2 regions of the Dethiobacter alkaliphilus AHT 1 genome follow, and region 1 is predicted to be linked to the other one. Evidence: a T-box and tRNA genes for the amino acid it is inferred to sense, from the RefSeq annotation. Region 1 holds a T-box; the other holds one or more tRNA genes.

Region 1 (4,417 bases):
GCTTAGCGCATGGGCCTGGGGGTTAAAATCATGGCAGTTACCCAGCATATAACGAATAGTGTTGCGGATTTTCCTATATACTTCCGCCAACTGTTTTAGGATGTCCTGGGAAACCCGCACATCACTTCTAAAGTCGGTGGAGGACACCCACAGACGCAGGATATCGGCACCGTACTGCTTGATGATGTGCTCCGGCGCCACCACGTTGCCCAGGGATTTGGACATTTTTTTCCCTTCACCGTCCACCACCCAGCCGTGGGTCAGGGTGGACTTATAGGGGGCGCGGTCTCTGGTGGCCACCGAAGTCAGAAGCGAGGACTGGAACCAGCCGCGGTATTGGTCCGAGCCTTCCAGATACAAATCCGCCGGCGAGGTCAAATCCGGGTTTGTTTCCAGCACCGCTACGTGGGTGGAGCCGGAATCGAACCAGACATCCATGATGTCACTTTCTTTGCGGAACTCATTGTGGCCACAGCCACAGGTTGTGCCGGCGGGAAGAATTTCGTTTGCTTCCCGGGCAAACCAGGCATCGGAGCCTTCTTTGGCAAAAAGTTCCGAAACCGCTTTGATGGTTTCTTTATTAATTAATTCTTTATTACATGAAGTGCAGTAGAAGATGGGAATAGGTACACCCCAGACACGCTGGCGGGAAATGCACCAGTCGTGGCGGTCCACAATCATGTTATGAATCCGTTCTTCTCCCCAGGCAGGGATCCACTTTACGTCTTTGATGGCCTCCAGCGCTTGTTTTCTGAAACCTTCCACCGAAGCAAACCATTGTTCCGTGGCCCGGAAAAGGACCGGCTCTTTACAGCGCCAACAGTGGGGGTAGGGGTGCTTTAAGAAGGAGAGGGAAAGCAGTGCACCTTCTTCTTCCAACGCCTGGGATACCCTTTTGTTACCTTCGTTATAATGCAGTCCGGCAAAAGGTCCTGCCTCCTGGGTGAAACGGCCGGCATGATCCATGGGTGCAAAGATATCCAGGCCGTAGCGCAGCCCCACTTCATAGTCCTCCTGGCCGTGGCCGGGGGCGGTATGGACACAGCCTGTACCGGCCTCCAGAGTCACATGCTCTCCCAGCACAACCACAGACTCCCGGTCATAGAGCGGATGCTTGCAAACAATACCTTCCAGCTCTTTTCCTTTATATTTGGCCACAACTTCATAGCCTGTGATCTCAAAGGTTTCCATCACATCGCCAAAGAGCTCTTCGGCCAGAATCAAGTCCCCGTGCTTTGGTGTGCGAACCCGCACATAGGTGAAGTCGGGGTGAAGGCTGATGGCCAGGTTGGCGGGAATGGTCCACGGTGTGGTGGTCCAAATCACAAACCAGACATTCTCCGGGTCGGCAATTTTTCCCTTGGCATCGGTCACATTGAAGCGAACGTAGATTGACGGCGATTTATGTTCCGCATATTCAATCTCTGCCTCCGCCAGTGCCGTTTCACACTGGGGGCACCAATGAACAGGTTTTAAACCTTTGTAGATGTAGCCTTTATTGGCCATTTCGCCGAAAACTTCAATCTGCCTGGCCTCAAATTCGGGCTTTAAGGTAACGTAAGGGTTATCCCAGTCACCGCGTACGCCAAGGCGCTTAAACTGCTCACGCTGTATATCAAGAAAGCGCAGAGCATAATCGCGGCAGTGGCGGCGAAACTCCAGCGGGGTTACTTCGTTGCGTTTTACTTTACCCTTCTTGACCACCTGATGCTCGATGGGCAGTCCATGGGTATCCCAACCGGGTACGTAGGGAGAATCAAAACCGCTCATGGACTTATGCTTGACAATGATATCTTTTAACACCTTGTTTAAAGCATGCCCCATATGGATATCGCCGTTGGCATAGGGGGGGCCGTCATGCAGCACATACTTTTCCTTACCCTGCCTGCTGTTTCTCACCTTCTGGTAAATATCCGTTTTTTCCCACTGCTCTAAAAACTCCGGTTCACGTTTGGGCAAACCGGCCCGCATGGGGAAATCTGTTTTAGGCAGATTCAGCGTTTTGCCATAGTCTTTTTCTTCCATCATCCGACCTCCAAATAGTATTTAAGAAAAATAAAAACCCGTCCTGCATGAGGACGGGAGTTTTTCCCGCGGTACCACCCCGCTAACCGCAACATAAAACGCTGCGGTCACTTCAGTTGATAACGGCCAAAGCCGGCGCCGGCTACTTAATTCACCTGCAACTCCCGGGTGATTTTCGGCAAAGGGGTGTATCGGGCTTGCACCATCCCCGACTCGCTTACACACCGGACTTTACATACTCGTCCCGTTCATGGTCTTTATGTTTTGTAATTTTTTGTGTCCTAACTAATCGACATAATTTTCTACAGTATAAACAAAAAGGCCATACGCTGTCAAGCAGTGCGTACAGCCCGCATTAAATGCAATTTTCTAAGCGCCTCGCCTGGCCTCTTCTTCGGACTGTTCATCCAGGGTGATCCAGTCTTCCATCTCCAGTGCGGCCAGTTGGGCCTCCACCAAAGAACGGAAACGCATTTTGTAAATTTGCGCCTGCTTATAGACCTCGTCTTGGTCGGCAAGAATCCGGCTTGCCTTATAACGGGCCTCGTCCAGCATCCGGTTGGCATCTTTTTCCGCTTCCCGGCGAATCAGGTCCGCCTCTTTGGAAGCGTTACGCTTTACCTCTTCCGCCGTTTCCTGAGCAACCACGATGGCGTTATGCAGGGTTTCCTCCAGCTTATGATAATGGCTAAGCTTTTCTTTTAACTGAGACATCTGCTCTTTGGCTGAAATATTTTCCTTAATCAGCTCTTCAAAGTCTTTGGCCACACGCTCCAAAAACTCATCTACTTCACTGGCGGACAGGCCGCGCATAGACCGGCTAAACTCTTTATTTTGGATATCAATCGGTGTTAATGGCAAATCAGTCACCCCCGCATAATTTTCCACTCTAACCATAATTTCGTGCTAATTCCCAAAAAATCCTGCTCTTAAATACGTTTTTTCAGCAAAAGCTGAATGCGGCCTTTTTTGCTCTGACCGCGCACCTCCGCCACCTCCACCCGGCCCCGGCCCGCCAGGGAGATAATATCTCCCTCTTTAACGGTGGCGCTGGCGCTGGTTACCGATTGCCAGTTCAATTTTATCTGTCCGGATTTGACCGCCGGTGACAGCTTGCTGCGGGACATGCCAAAGCCGGCACTGGCCACCGAGTCCAGGCGCAGACTGGCCACCGTGGTTTTGATCTCTCGCACCCGGGGAGGAGTGGGTGCCAGCTCATCTGCAGTGATTTCCTTTACAGAGACGGAATACTTACCCACCTCACCCCAGTTTGTTAAAAGAAATGACAGGATTTCCGGGTGTACCACCAGTTGGGCTTTTGACTCACCGATTAACAGAATATCACCAAGTTTTTCACGGCGCAGCCCCAAGCCCAGTACCGCACCCAGATAGTCCCGATGTGTCAGGCCGTCGGCCTTATGGGCCTCCACCTCTATAAAAGCCAGCGGCACACTTTCTTTATCGGCCTGGCGCTGTGAGGGATAAACCAGCAGCCGGGCCCGTTCCGCTTCAGGATAGCCGCCCCAGGTCACTGATTTTACATCCTTAAACAGGTGCAGCACCCGGTCGGCGGTGCGCTGCTGAAAGGGGTCCAAAAAATCGGTACTCTGGGGCTGAGCAGTTTTTTCCAGTAAAGCAATGCGGTCCAAAACCGCACCGGCGGAAATGCGTTCAATATCCTGTTCAAAGCGTTGCAGTATCTTTTCTCGTTCCATATGGCCTCCATTGATGCGATTCTGTTTTAAAAGAAGGTCAGCAGCCTAACTACCAGTCCCTGTACTAGGGGAAGCAAAATCAGCACCAGAATCGGTGATAGGTCCAGATAGGCACCGCCCCCCACACTGACCGGCTTAACCACATTTCTCACCGGCGCCAGCACCGGCTCGGTGAAGCGGTAGGAAATCCGTCGCAAAGACAAAATCAGCGGATGGGTATTGCGGCCCAACTGAATAAAGGAAAAAATGATCCGCGCAAACAACAGCCAGCGAAAAATTTCAAAAATCCAGCCAACCAACCAGATTAACGTAAAAGTTCCCGTACCAAAAATGGTCACCAGCTCCTTACTCTTCCAGAGTTGCGGCCACACCGCGATCCGTCAGCTCTTTGCGCACTTCTGCGTTTACCTCCACCTGGGATGGTGCAAAGACAAAAATCTGCTGACTGACCCGCTGCATATTCCCGTCCAAAGCAAAGGTGGCTCCGGAAATAAAGTCAATGATGCGCTTGGCCTCTTCCTTATCCGTTGCTTCCAGGTTCACCAGTACAGGCTTCCGGCCCTTAATATGCTCCACAATCTGCTGGGCTTCGGAGAACTCCTGTGGCTTGGTAATTACCAGCCGTAAATTCTTGTTATTATGTAAGTTCAGCACCGCACCTTTGCGGGCAGGAGGCC
Region 2 (4,417 bases), on a different contig from region 1:
ATATTATCGGAGAGGCACTGCTTCTTGTAGACTACCAGATGGCCAGTTTGGCCCAGCAGTATTCTTTGGACAAAGATGAAGACAGAATTCGCCTGTTCAATAAAATCAGTGAAATTTTGGCTTCTGTGGATAATGCCATGGAACGGGAAGACTATGTAACAAAGGCTGCAGCCATGCTTAAGCTTCCTGCCACTGCAGTTCGCGAAGAGTTAAACAAAAAGAAACAGTCAGCCTCCAGGCCACACAGTCAGACCCGCAAATCCTCAACTATTAAACCTTCTTTGCAAAGAGAAACCGCGGCCCAAAAGGCGCCCATGCAAATCATTGCTTTGTGGGGCCGGTTCCCCTCACTGATTGAAGAATCTGCCGGACAACTGGAAGAAGAAGATTTTCCGGCCGAACTTATACCCGCCTTTTTAGAAGCACAGAAAGAAAAAGCAAGTTTTTCGGCAGCACGGCTGCTTGATTCCCTGCAAGAGGAAAAACACCGGCAAACTCTTAGCCGTTTGTTAATACATGAAGAATATGACGAAAAAATCGCTAAAAAAGCGATCGACGATTGTATCAGACTTTTGAAATGTGTCCGTATCGCCCGCCAACGCAAGGAACTGGAAGCGCAAATGGCGAGTTTGGACCCCGTCGCTGCGAAAGGGGAAATAAACGAGTTGTCAAAAAAATGGTTGGAACTACGCAAGCTGGAAGAAACAATTAATCATCCCAGGGAAGGAGGGAAAGGTGTTGGCTAAAGGTTTGGAAAAAGCAGAGCAGCTCAAATTGATTCAGGATGAACTCGTACAGCGCGGTAAAAAACGCGGCCTGCTCACATATAAAGAAATCATTGAGCCGCTGCAGGAAATGGATTTATCTGCCGAAGAAATTGATGAGTTTTACGATCACCTCTCCCGCCTCGGTGTGGACGTTGTGGATGACGTGGCCGAACTGGAAACGCTGGATGTGGATGAAGAAACCATCAAGGAAGAAGAAGATACACCCGAAGAAGAAATCGATTTGACCGTACCTGAGGGCATTGGCGTTAACGATCCCGTCCGCATGTATCTCAAGGAAATCGGTAAAATCCCCCTGCTTAGCTCCGATGAAGAAATAGCGCTGGCTAAGCGAATGGAAGCAGGGGATGAAGAAGCAAAGCGCCGCCTGGCCGAAGCTAACCTTCGCCTGGTCGTTAGTATTGCCAAAAAATATGTGGGCCGCGGTATGCTGTTTTTGGACTTAATCCAGGAAGGTAACCTGGGCCTGATTAAAGCGGTAGAGAAGTTTGACTACCGTAAAGGTTATAAATTCAGTACCTATGCCACCTGGTGGATTCGGCAGGCCATAACCCGCGCCATCGCAGACCAGGCGCGGACCATCCGCATTCCCGTTCATATGGTGGAAACCATCAATAAACTTATCCGCGTTTCCCGGCAATTGGTGCAGGAGTTGGGCCGCGAGCCTGCTCCCGATGAAATAGCCCATGTTATGAATATCTCTGAGGAGCGCGTCCGGGAGATTTTAAAAATTGCTCAGGAGCCGGTTTCCCTGGAAACGCCTATTGGTGAGGAAGACGATTCCCATTTGGGCGACTTTATTGAAGATCAGGATGTGCAGGCTCCCGCCGAAGCAGCAGCCTTTGAACTTTTAAAAGAACAGCTGGATGATGTTTTGGAGACTCTTACACCACGGGAGAAAAAAGTGCTGACCCTGCGGTTCGGGCTGGAAGACGGCCGCTCCCGTACCCTTGAAGAAGTAGGCCAGGTATTTGGCGTAACCCGGGAACGTATCCGGCAGATTGAAGCCAAAGCTTTACGCAAATTGCGTCATCCCATGCGCAGTAAGCGCCTGAAAGATTACCTGGAATAACTTCCAGAAATTATTAGTCATATATGGGGTTGACGAACAGCAAATATTTCGCTATAATAGGCAATGCACTACTGAACAAGCTTCAAGCGGTAGCGCACGTAACCTGGTGGATTTTGTCTACTCGGTAAGCCTGGGCCCATAGCTCAACGGTTAGAGCTCCCGGCTCATAACCGGTCGGTTCTAGGTTCGAATCCTAGTGGGCCCACCAAAATATCTTAATATGGCCCCTTGGTCAAGCGGTCAAGACACCGGCCTTTCACGCCGGTAACACGGGTTCGATTCCCGTAGGGGTCACCATTAGGGCGATTAGCTCAGCTGGGAGAGCGCCTGCCTTACAAGCAGGATGTCGGCGGTTCGACCCCGTCATCGCCCACCATGTAAACACAGCAGTCATCAGTTGAACACTGATGACTGCTTTTTTTTTACTGCTGAAATTATAACGCTTCGCAGATAGCGAAGTTGCTAATGTAAGCAGTACGCGCTGAGGAAACCGAAAGAGCGCGCTTTTCTTGTTACGGGCAGGATTTGCGACCCATTTGTTGTATTAGTATGGAAACTAATTTTACTTGACAAGCGAACACCTGTTTGCTATGGTCTGGTTAGGAAATAAATGCAATTGGAGGTGACAAGGTGAATACCGAAAACTTTCAGGAAATGGTATTGGAGCAACTGCAGACTCTAACCCAATTGCAGCATGAAAACAAAGCAGAATTAGGTGTACTAAAGTCCGACGTCAGCGAGCTAAGAGGCGATGTAGGCGTACTAAAGTCCGATGTCAGCGAGCTAAGAGGCGATGTAGGTGTACTAAAGTCCGACGTCAACGGTCTAAAGGGGGATGTAAGTACACTTCAGACCGGCCTCAACAACTTGGAAAAAGGACAGGCGTATTTGCAAAAACAGTTGGATGCGGTTAAACAACAGTTGTCACGTAACACAGAGATGCTGTACAATGTGGCCACCAAGGATGACATCAAAGCACTGAACAAGCGAATCGACTTTACTCTGGATAAGATACAAAAAACTGAAGAAGAAGTATATATGTTGGCCCATGAAAGTTAAAATCTTTTTAGAACGGCAGGAGGTAGACTCCGGCCGTTCTTTTTTTAGGCCGAAAATTATAACGCTTTCCTTATGTTTCCTGAGAGAAGGGAAATAATAAATTCATGTGGAAGTACTTTCCTGTCGGACATTCGTGTCATAATTCGCTGCAAATTACCTGATGGGAAAAGGAGGTATTACAATGACAGAAAAAATTAATACCGATGACGCTAATTTTGTGGAAGACCCCCGCTATAAACAGTGCAACAGGGAAGCATTGCTGGGCCTTGGCCTGGGGATTGCCAACTTTATCTGGTGGTTTGCCTGGGGCTATGGCTTTGGCTCTCAACCGGTGGAGGGATATACTTATATTTTAGGATTTCCCCTCTGGTTTTTCATGAGCTCAATTGTAGGGGCCATTTTGTTTACCGTTCTGGCCATAATTATGGTAAGAAAATACTTCCGGGACATGCCTCTTGGCCCTCTCGAAGAAGACGATCTAAAGGAGTTGCAGGAGGGGGGAAGAGAGCATGGCTGATGCCAGGATGGATGTGCTGATTCCACTTATTCTCTACTTTATTGTGATTTATGCCCTGGGTTTCTACAGCATGAGGTTTGTCACCAGAGCCAGTCACAGAGAGGGAACCGGTTTTCTCCATGAGTACCTCATCGGTGACCGCAATATGGGCGGCTTTGTCCTGGCCATGACTCTGGTAGCTACCTATCTGAGTGCCGGTAGCTTTATCGGCGGGCCCGGTGCCGCATACGCCAATGGGCTGTCCTGGGTCTTTCTGGCCATGTCGCAAATGCCCACCGGCTATTTTACTCTGGCGGTTTTGGGTAAGAAGTTTGCAATAGTTGCCCGCAAGATTAATGCCGTGACCGTTACTGATTTTCTAAAAGAGCGCTATGATAACACGCTGTTGGTTGTGGTGGTGTCTTTGGCTGTAGTCTTCTTTTTTATAGCCGCCATGAGTGCGCAGTTCATAGGCGCCGCCCGCCTGATTCAGGGCTCCGTTGGTGTTCCTTACGAAACGGCCCTGGCGTTTTTCGGTATTTCTGTGCTAATCTATACCATTATCGGCGGTTTTCGGGCCGTTATTCTCACCGATACGCTGCAGGGGATTGTCATGACTATCGGCACCACCATGGTGCTGGTGGCGGTAATTGTTGCCGGCGGAGGGGTGCCAAGTATCATTCAGGGAATGTTAGAGATTGACCCCGGATTAATTTCCCCGTATGGACCGAACCCGGAACTCACCAGTATGGCTTGGGTAGCTTCCTTTTGGATCCTTGTTGGTTTTGCCATTGTTGGTTTGCCTCAGGTTGCAACCCGGGCCATGGGCTACAAAGACAGCACCAGCCTGAAAAACGGGATTATATATGGTACTGTGGTCTCCATGATTCTCCTGTTGGGCATGCATTTACTGGGCGCATTTGGCCGCACAATGGTTGCGGATTTGACCGGGGACCTGGTGGTTCCTACAGTAACCACCACGTTGTTTCCCAACTGGGTTGCCGG

The links. A T-box is a leader RNA that pairs with one kind of tRNA and senses whether it is charged. The one in region 1 lies ahead of ileS (isoleucine--tRNA ligase), so its partner is inferred to be a tRNA-Ile.
Region 2: it has a tRNA-Ile gene. The T-box ahead of ileS (isoleucine--tRNA ligase) is inferred to sense a tRNA for this amino acid. The anticodon was not compared.

The regions. Positions count from the first base shown of each region.
Region 1 is NZ_ACJM01000017.1:48,398-52,814, forward strand. Features, by position in the region: gene ileS (isoleucine--tRNA ligase) at 1-2,025, opposite strand, end outside; T-box leader at 2,072-2,286, opposite strand; gene DEALDRAFT_RS13400 (DivIVA domain-containing protein) at 2,395-2,895, opposite strand; gene DEALDRAFT_RS13405 (photosystem II S4 domain protein) at 2,955-3,740, opposite strand; gene DEALDRAFT_RS13410 (YggT family protein) at 3,767-4,078, opposite strand; gene DEALDRAFT_RS13415 (cell division protein SepF) at 4,086-4,417, opposite strand, start outside.
Region 2 is NZ_ACJM01000001.1:5,463-9,879, forward strand. Features, by position in the region: gene dnaG (DNA primase) at 1-746, shown strand, start outside; gene rpoD (RNA polymerase sigma factor RpoD) at 739-1,857, shown strand; tRNA gene DEALDRAFT_RS00030 (tRNA-Ile) at 1,990-2,065, shown strand; tRNA gene DEALDRAFT_RS00035 (tRNA-Glu) at 2,080-2,154, shown strand; tRNA gene DEALDRAFT_RS00040 (tRNA-Val) at 2,158-2,233, shown strand; gene DEALDRAFT_RS00045 (coiled-coil domain-containing protein) at 2,488-2,916, shown strand; gene DEALDRAFT_RS00050 (YhdT family protein) at 3,098-3,433, shown strand; gene panF (sodium/pantothenate symporter) at 3,426-4,417, shown strand, end outside.